2 regions of the Paenibacillus sp. FA6 genome follow, and region 1 is predicted to be linked to the other one. Evidence: riboswitches for the same ligand, from Rfam matches in the RefSeq annotation. Region 1 holds a riboswitch; the other holds the start of a gene.

What was found. A riboswitch is a leader RNA that binds a small molecule or an ion and turns the genes downstream of it on or off. The one in region 1 is predicted to bind cyclic di-AMP.
Region 2: another riboswitch for cyclic di-AMP. It lies ahead of ACP8HI_RS15950 (TrkH family potassium uptake protein); the one in region 1 lies ahead of ACP8HI_RS22325 (ubiquitin-like domain-containing protein).

What each region holds. Positions count from the first base shown of each region.
Region 1 is NZ_CP188820.1:4,907,854-4,912,691, forward strand. Features, by position in the region: gene rsmA (16S rRNA (adenine(1518)-N(6)/adenine(1519)-N(6))-dimethyltransferase RsmA) at 1-28, opposite strand, end outside; gene rnmV (ribonuclease M5) at 36-578, opposite strand; gene ACP8HI_RS22325 (ubiquitin-like domain-containing protein) at 701-1,867, opposite strand; cyclic di-AMP (ydaO/yuaA leader) riboswitch at 2,131-2,343, opposite strand; gene ACP8HI_RS22330 (TatD family hydrolase) at 2,545-3,315, opposite strand; gene ACP8HI_RS22335 (HD domain-containing protein) at 3,381-4,667, opposite strand.
Region 2 is NZ_CP188820.1:3,407,289-3,412,126, reverse strand. Features, by position in the region: gene uvrC (excinuclease ABC subunit UvrC) at 1-407, shown strand, start outside; gene ACP8HI_RS15955 (CPBP family intramembrane glutamic endopeptidase) at 379-2,019, opposite strand; cyclic di-AMP (ydaO/yuaA leader) riboswitch at 2,265-2,408, shown strand; gene ACP8HI_RS15950 (TrkH family potassium uptake protein) at 2,470-3,810, shown strand; gene ACP8HI_RS15945 (potassium channel family protein) at 3,851-4,519, shown strand; gene ACP8HI_RS15940 (LysR family transcriptional regulator) at 4,564-4,838, opposite strand, start outside.

The sequences.
Region 1 (4,838 bases):
GTGTTGCGATGCTATCTATGTCATTCATCTGATCCTTAACCTCCCTCTTCAATTTGGGTGAGGGCACTAACGAATTCATCACGCGTAATTTGAAATATAGCGAGACGCTTCAGAAATTGCTTGCCATTACAATACCCAATTCCAAGTATGTTACCCATTTCCATTCTGCGGGCAGATGCATCAGGGTGAACCATTAGCCCTGCTTGCATCAGATCCTCCATGTCAATCATACTCTGCGAACCCTCATAAGAGGTATGTACTCGAGCTAGTGCATGTCGGATCGCTTCAGGTGATGCATTCTCCACCCCAACGTCTCCTCTACGCGTCGCATCCGCTTCAGGAATGAAGGCATGCTTACAGCCCTTTACTTTGTTGGATATGATCTTACGAATCCGTTCACCTGCATGATCAGGGTCAGTGAATATAATAACCCCTCTGCGCTCTTGTGCTAATGCAATCCGCTGTATCGTACGTGCATTAATAGCAGAACCACCGGTCTCGATCGTATCCGCCTCTACGGCCCTCTTAATTGCTGTCGTATCATCGCGACCTTCCACGACAATGATTTCTTTGATCATAACGATTCTTCCCTTCAGGGCTAGTATCACAACAACAAAAAGAAGAGGATTAATCCCCTTCTTTAGTATGGCTTCCATTATGACCTTAATAGTATAGGAATAGAAAGCTGTTGTAAAACAGTTTAGTTCAGTTCAGGCTTAACGGGCCCGATCACATATATCGTTCTTCCGTTCTTACGACCGAAATTACGAGCATTCTGCAATGAGTCATAATATACATCGATCTTGTTGCCTTTGATCGCACCACCTGTATCTTCTGCACGCCGGAAGCCAATGCCTTCGATGTATACCCACCATCCCATAGGAATGACACTAGTATCCACTGCAATCGTACGACCTTCCGTTACACGTGTGCCTGATGCAGTTCGTGTTCCTATACCTGGTTCTTCTGAAGAGTACGCCGTCATAGACACATTCTTAAGCACCTTTTTATACTTAAAATCAACGCCAGCCTTGCTAGCTTGATTATTCTCTTTACTTACATTCGTAACCTTAGCCTTCTTGCTAGTCTTATTACTTGCCACCGTAGATGCTAAGACGATCGGCTTGGGCTGCTCTACCTTCGTACCTACAGCAACAATTTGATCCTGTACTTGGCTCTTTACTACTTGGCCAACCAGGCTCATCGTTACAAATTGTCCATCTTGATATATTTTCTCGATCTGTTGGACTATTGCCCCAGACTGTCCATTCTGTACCACCTTGACGTTTCCTTTCACAATCGTTGGATCGGAAGTCTTGATGACTCGAAAGGGGATTGCTTCTACACGCTCTACAATCTGTTTGTTTATCCGGACAACCTTAATGTCCAACTTATCTGTGATCTTTGTATTCAATTCGGGAAATACTTTGTCGTGTACATCCAAAGTAATGCCTAGTTGCTTAACAGCATCTTTAACAGTCCCTTGCGTAATGAACCGAGTAACCGACTGACCATCGGCTGTTACATTAATCTCGACAGCACGTTGAATATGAACTTTATCGCCGTCTTTAAGCGAGCTGTTCAATGACACGGAGACCTTATCTTCCGGTCTTAGCATAACAGCTTGCTCATTCAGCATTTCCTGTAACATAGCATGATGGGTTTCTACAGCACTCACATGTCCATCAATCACTAAATACACTTGTTTGCGTTCTTGAATGCTGACAAACAATAGAACGGTCAGGGTAATCGCTATAAGGGCAATAGCTGCAACTGAGATCTTACTTAAACTTTCATGCTTCCAACGTGTTGCGTAAGTCATGCTGGATGATGATGAATCATGGGTTTCTTCTTTAAAAATGCCCACTTTCCGATCCTCCTTCATAGCCTCGCCGTCTGAAAAAAACCATATGTGTAATTGACGCGACTATAATTAAATTTGTTCAGGATACTAAAACAATATCTATCCTGCATCATGTACCGGTCTGCTCGTCATGATTGTCACCCCCTAATAAATAAGGATATGATGACAATTTTGTCTTTATTCAAAAAAGAAGCCTAAAGAAAGAGTTAGAGGAACTCTTTCGTGGCTTTCCCATGTCTGAATAATGGAAATACATGCACGAGTTTGCCTCTCTTCATATGCGCTTACGAGGTTAGCTGTCGGGTTTGGGCAAAAGAGAGTTGCCCGATCTTAGGTCAACCGCTCATGGCGACTGCCCTTGAATTCACCCCAAAGACCCAATAAAAGAAATCAAATATGACCTTTACCACGTACAATCTTGATGGGTCATATTGGTTCCCCCGTTCTCCAAACGTCCGGAGATTTAGCGAGACTGGTTCAAGAAAATAATAAGCTATCGATTTGCGATCAGCTTATATCACTGAAAAGATGATATCGCGTTTCGATGCATGTTGTAAAGCATCAATCAACCACAAATTTCTGAATAAATGGTTAAATTTTTGTAATATTCGCTCTTTACACAACGATAAGGCATGATTAAGTCGTCCGATCTCACTCTTTCAGCTAGTTTGCTCACTCTTTCACGATATACCAAATAAATACAGGGCATTTTTGGTGGTTATTTGAGCAATTTCCTCGATTTCAACACCTTTAATTTGAGCAGCTGCCTCAGCTACTAGTCTCACATGAGCCGACTCATTTCTCTTCCCGCGAAATGGATGTGGGGTAAGATAAGGGGCGTCCGTTTCGATCAATAATCGGTCCATTGGCACTTGGGCTAATACCTCTTTTGGTTGTTTGGCATTCTTGAATGTAATCGGACCACCAAATGACAAATGAAATCCCATATCAAGACAAATTTTTGCAGTTTCCCAACTACCAGAAAAAGAGTGCATTACACCCCCAACCTCACTTGCCTTTTCCTCGCGCAGAATTCTAACGATATCTTCATGCGCATCTCGATTATGAATCACAATCGGCATCTTTAATTCACGAGCTAGTCCAATTTGCTGGCGGAGTACCTGTTGTTGTATATCCTTAGGTGATGTATCCCAATAATAGTCCAATCCGATCTCGCCAATGGCTACGACTTTATCATGTTTACAAAGGGAGGCAATCCATTCCATATCTCCCTCTTTCATCGTTATCGCATCTACTGGATGCCACCCTACTGCCGCATAGATAAAATCATATTTCTCAGCCAATTCCATCGTTGACGGGATCGTCTCCCTGTTAAAGCCAATATTGATCATTTTGCCTACGCCATCTTCAACTGCCCGTGCAATAACCTCTTCACGGTCTTCGTCGAATTGTGGGGCGTCTAGATGCGTATGTGTGTCGAACAACATCATTATAAAATCTCCTTTTTGAACTCTCACTTTTATTTTTTTACAAATACTGCTATTGGTTCTGAACCTCAATTATCTTTGAAAATACGGGCAACAGAAGGGGAAAACGACGATAAGGCAGCCTCGATCTTCTGTTCAGGGTAATATAGGCGGAACTTACCACGTTGGAGACCACTTATGGACCGTACAATATCCGACACTTCAGATATTTCCATTAGTTTTCCTTGTCGATCTAGTAGTATGATTTGCTTCTGACTAGCTTCATCACCCGAGTGAAATACATCATAAGGAAGATCACTTGGAGAATCAATAATTAGATCATATTTCGGATCCAGTCCGCTTTGATAGAACTGATCACGAATCTCATGAATCATATCTCTATCCAGCGGCTCCAACTCTACATATTTATACAGTCTGCGATGCATGAATCGACTACAAAGCTCGCTAAGTATGGGATCCTTCTCCGTGCTCCACTGCATAAATGCAGTCTGAATAAGAGCCTCATCTAATTTCAAATACTGCTCAACAGTCACTTCATCTTTGAATAAACTAACCAATGGCTTCATCATAAATTCAAAATAATACCCACTAATATATAACTCCTTAGCACGTTGAAATATAAGCCTAAGAATGATCTCTGAGCTACGCGTCACAGGATGGAAATACACTTGCCAATACATCTGGTATCTTGCCATAAGATAATCTTCAACGGCGTGCATTCCTGATTCCTTCACTACGATTCGTCCTTGATGAGGTCTTAACATTCGTATAATTCGATCGACATCGATTGTACCGTAATTCACACCAGTATAGTATGCATCACGTAACAAATAATCCATACGATCCGCATCAAGTGCGCTGGATACGAGATTGACAACAATCGGTTTATGGTAGGTTTTTCCAATAACAGAGGCAACCCTTTCTGGAAATCCGGGCTCAACCTGACTTAAGATGTCATGTATTTGCGTATCTCCCATAATAATGCGAACTGTCCATTCTTCATGATTCATATGAAAGGCTTCTTCTATAGAATGAGAGAATGGTCCGTGTCCGACATCATGAAGTAGCGCAGCACAAAGTGTGACTAATTTCTCTTCCTTCGGCCAATCAGAATAATTATTTCTTTCAAATAATGCAATAATTTGTCTAGTAATTTCATATACGCCCAGTGAATGTGAGAATCGGCTATGTTCTGCTCCATGAAATGTCAAATAAGATGTTCCTAATTGACGTATACGGCGTAAACGCTGAAATTCAGCTGTATTGATCAATCGCCAAATGGTTGTATCTTCCACATGAATGTAATTGTGAACTGGATCTTTGAATACCTTTTCTTCATTTAAAGGATGCATCATATCATTTCCCACTCCTTTGGTATACTATTTATACATAAATTATGTCGTCTATTGTCGAATAATAGCGCATTTAGTCATGTGTTTTAGCATCGAGCCATTATTTACTTCATCCATTATTTTTTATAAATTAGTTATGTAACATCCTACATGACAATACTTCTCTAACCTTTT
Region 2 (4,838 bases), 1.5 Mb from region 1:
AAATCTCGGTGGCTGTGGATGTGCTACAGAATGAATTAGGATTATTTATACCTGTGTGTGGGCTAGTGAAGGACGTGAAGCATAGAACTTCACAGCTAATGATAGGTGATCCGGCTGAAACGATTCATCTTCCACGCGATAGCCAGGAATTCTATCTTTTACAGAGGATTCAAGATGAGGTACATCGCTTTGCCATTACCTTTCACCGTGAACAGAGGGGCAAATCGATGGTTACTTCGCAGCTCGATGCCATTCCAGGCGTGGGAGATAAGCGCCGTAAGCTTCTGCTGAAGCATTTCGGTTCACTCAAAAAAATAAGAGAGGCCAGTGTCGAAGACTTCCGGTCTCTCTCGATAGGCGAGAAGCTCGCCTCACAAATTATTGCAGCACTTCAGGAGGAGTCATAACATAAGGCTTCTCTTTTTTCATGGAGTGAACAATGTAAATGACGTAAGCGACGATGAATGGCATGATCATAGAAACAACTCCAGCTATGATGTTCGTGGTGTCACCTAGTGTGAATAGGCTGAACCCCATAAGGATGCTATTAAACACAACATGACTGAACATGACAGCGATATAGCCATAGCGTAAAAAGATGAAACTGAAGAGTAGTCCGATGATAATAAGCTCTATTGGCCGTGAAATGACGGGGTAAATCGGATAAAGCGTATGACCGAATGCCCAGATGATGGATGGAATCAGGCAGGCCACAAATGTATTCTTGACAAGCTTCTTCATCATCTTTATGCCGAATAAACGATAAACAGCTTCCTCGGAAATTCCAGCCACCCATGCTAATAATGGCAACATCCAGGGATAGATCATGTTGATAGGAGACTGCGTTGCATCTGTCGTGGACCAACTATGGATCGTTAGATCAAGAGTGAAATAAATAATGGATTGTATTCCTAACAATATTAATGCCCATAAATACCCAACGAGCATGCTGTGGAGTACATAATGTCCATAACCTGTTTCTTTCCAGCGTGGCCACGGATTAAGATCTGCTTCCTTTCTCCATAAGCCATCTCCGCCTACAAGCGAGAAGTACAGTAACGCAGCCATGACCAGAGTGAGAGCCCCTTGTACGATCAATCCGATGATTAGATTGGGTCCTGTAACTCCTTGCGCTTCCAATGCAGGCAACATATTTAGTGTGCTCAACATGGATACAATGAAATAAAAGGAACTCAGAAAGATACCTCTTACAAAAGAAGTATGTCTTCTAGTTAATGCACTGTAAACGATAGCGAGTATACCCAGCACTAGAGTCAGAAGCCCGTATCCAAGGAAAGTCATCCAGAGTGCTTTCGTATGTTCATTGTTCACATACGAAGTATGCTCTTCTGGAACTGAAAATGAAGGTTGGAAGGATAGTATTTGCTCAGATCCAAAGGTGAAATTAAACTGTAATTCAGCATTACCGATCATCGTAGTTGAATCAGCATATGTAAGGTGTGACTCTTTATTCGGAACGATGTGGAAATCACTTGGATTATAGCCTGATTTACTCAGCCATTGTGCAGCAAGAGCCTCTTGATCTCTTGGGTTCATAGAAATTTCTATTGGCGGTGCGGTAAGAGCTCTTTCTTGAGCAAAAGCTACGACTTCACCTGTGTTCATATGTACATCAATATTGAAGGGTTTAGTTGAATCGAATACCTCCAAGCGGACACGATATACATCATATGGATATTTACTTGTGAAAGTTTCGTTATATTTCTTTACGAGTTTCTCTTTGGCAAGATAACCATATAATTCTGAGTGAGATTGGTATGTGACGAGACTTTCTTGAGAAGATAATACCTGAAGTTGAAGTTGTGATTCAGCATATTGTGTTGCAACTTCTCTTGCTCGTTCCTTACTGATTAAATCACTGCTTTGTTGCTCCAATGTATCTGAAGCTGTACTAGGAAAAACTTGCACAATCATGAATAGAAGCAGACCGATAGCGGCGAGAATACCCAAAACCTTATAGTTGGCTTTCAGTTTCAAAGGTTGCCCTAAAGAATTCATTCATTCCCCTCCCAAATTTTTATATAGCCATTAGAATAACGTAAACATAGCATAGGTTCAAGTTGTTAATCCAGTAACTGTAAGATAAAAATACGAAAACATGATAAAAGCGAAGATAATAACATATAAACAGAGAGAATGACCCTTGGAGAACGTTCCTTATGCTCTTTTAAGGTTATATTGAATCATTTATACGAAAAGGAACTTTGTACAGTTTGTAAATAAGGATTATAATCGTGATGCAAATTAAAAATGCGCCGAATTTTCATATGAAATACGGGGGAACCATTGTATTAATGGGGTGAATTTCGTTATTTGTTTATCGAATAGGGCAACCTGTGCATGCCCGAATCCGTCAGCTAACCTCGTAGGCGATATGCTATCAGGAACCAACCCGAGAGGCATTGGATTTCCAGTGCTTTTTTTGTTGGCTTCAAAGGGGTGAAAGTATTGAAATTGAAGTTGAGTTGGATCAGATTAGCCCCTCCGCAAATTCTAGTATTGGGTTTCGCCAGTATTATTATGTTAGGAGCTTTGCTACTTACGTTACCTATCTCTAATGCAACAGGTAAGTCGCTAGCTTTTATTGATGCATTATTTACCGCTACATCAGCTACCTGCGTAACAGGGTTGGTAGTTAAGGATACAGGAATATTTTTTAGTACATTTGGTCAAATTGTCATTATTGTACTCATTCAAGTGGGTGGTATTGGATTTATGACGATGGCGACGATGTTCTCATTTGCTCTAAAAAGGAAGATTTCGCTTCGGGATCGATTACTACTGCAAGAAGCGATGAATCAGAACACAATGGAAGGTATAGTACGTTTGATCCGAAAAGTATTATTATTCTCATTCGTTATAGAAGGTACTGCAGCCATTATGTTGACCAGTCGTTGGGCATTTGACATGCCTTTTGGAAAAGCTTTATACTTTGGAATTTTTCATGCGATTTCTATGTTTAACAATGCTGGTTTCGATCTATTCGGTAATTTCCACAGCCTCACAGGTTCAGTATATGACCCTATAGTGAATTTTGTAGTTATGTTCCTGATTGTGTCAGGTGGGATTGGATTTATTGTGTTATCTGATATTGTAGATTTTCGAAGAACACGAAGATTATCACTGCACTCTAAAGTTGTGCTGTCCATGACAACATTCCTGATCTTATTCGGAGCGATCATTATATATGTTTTCGAATTTTCAAATTCAAAAACATTGGGACCGTTGCATGGAGGAGGAAAGATTCTCAGTTCCTTTTTTCAATCAGTTTCGACACGTACAGCTGGAGCCAACACCATTGCTATTGGAGATATGCGACAGGCTTCTCAATTTTTCATGGTTATACTTATGTTCATTGGTGCTTCGCCAGGATCTACTGGAGGTGGGATCAAGACCACGACGTTTACAATCATTATTGGAGCCGTTATTGCGATGTTACGTGGCCGAGATGATATTGTGATGTTCCGCTACCGACTTGCACAAGAACGGATATTCAAAGCTCTGACGATTACATTACTTTCACTTTTGCTCATCATAGGTGTAGTCATGGTACTCTCCACGACAGAAGATAGTAGTTTCTTAATGATATTATTCGAGACCACATCTGCCTTCGGTACGGTAGGGTTATCGATGGGATTAACAACACAACTAACTTTTACAGGGAAAATACTTATTATCTTTACGATGTTTGCTGGTCGTCTAGGGCTGATTACACTTGCTTATGCACTAGGACCAAAGAAAGGGAAAGAATTATACCGTCATCCTGAGGGTAAAGTTATCATTGGATAAATAAGAAATTGAAGTATGAAAAAGGAGTACGCGGATAAAAATGAAAAAACAGCAGTTTGTTGTTATTGGGTTAGGGCGGTTTGGATCGGCAGTAGCACTTGAACTTATGGCACTAAACTATGAAGTGCTAGGTATTGATAGAAATGAAGAGATTGTAAGTAATATGAGTGAATTACTCACGTACGCTGTTGTAGCTGATGCCTCAGATGAAGAGGTACTGAAATCGCTAGGTGTTCGTAATTTTGATTGTGGGATTGTAGCTATTGGAGACGATATCCAAATGAGTATTCTTGCGACGATCATATTAAAGGAATTAGGGGTATCTAAGGTTATAGCTAAAGCGATATCTGTTCTGCATGGGAGAGCGCTTGAGAAACTTGGAGTAGATCGGATCGTATACCCGGAGCGGGATATGGGCATACGGGTTGCACATCAATTGGTTACTCCCAATCTGTTGGATTATATTGAACTTTCGAAAGATTACAGTATTGTAGAGATTAAAGTTCCAGCCCGGCTTGATGGGAAGGCATTGGCGGAAATAAACACGCGTGTGAGATTTAGCTGTAGTATCGTAGCCTTGTATAGGGCAAATGGAATTATTATAGCTCCTACCGCTATGGATCAGCTTCGGACAGATGATATTATGGTTATTATCGGGTCTAACGAGAATATAGCACAGTTGGAGAGTGAACTAATGAATGACAATTAAATGAATTGGGATAAACCCAGAATCTGATGTAATGGATTCTGGGTTCATTGGTACAGGATAGATGAGTTGAATAATGATGTCGTTTCTACAGTCCATTGTTGGGCAGCCTTACTTAGCTCCGAATAATCCCCATAAATTAAGGAGGTAGTTCGTCGTGTCTCTTTGAGATCTGGGATATGGATAACCATTAGATCATTGTCATCGAGTAATCTTTGATGTAAATAAGATTTGGGAAGTAGTGTTACGGCTTTACAAGTGGGCAGCAAGCGAACAATGGCTTCGAAAGAATCGATCTCCATCCGAATATCAGGAATGATCC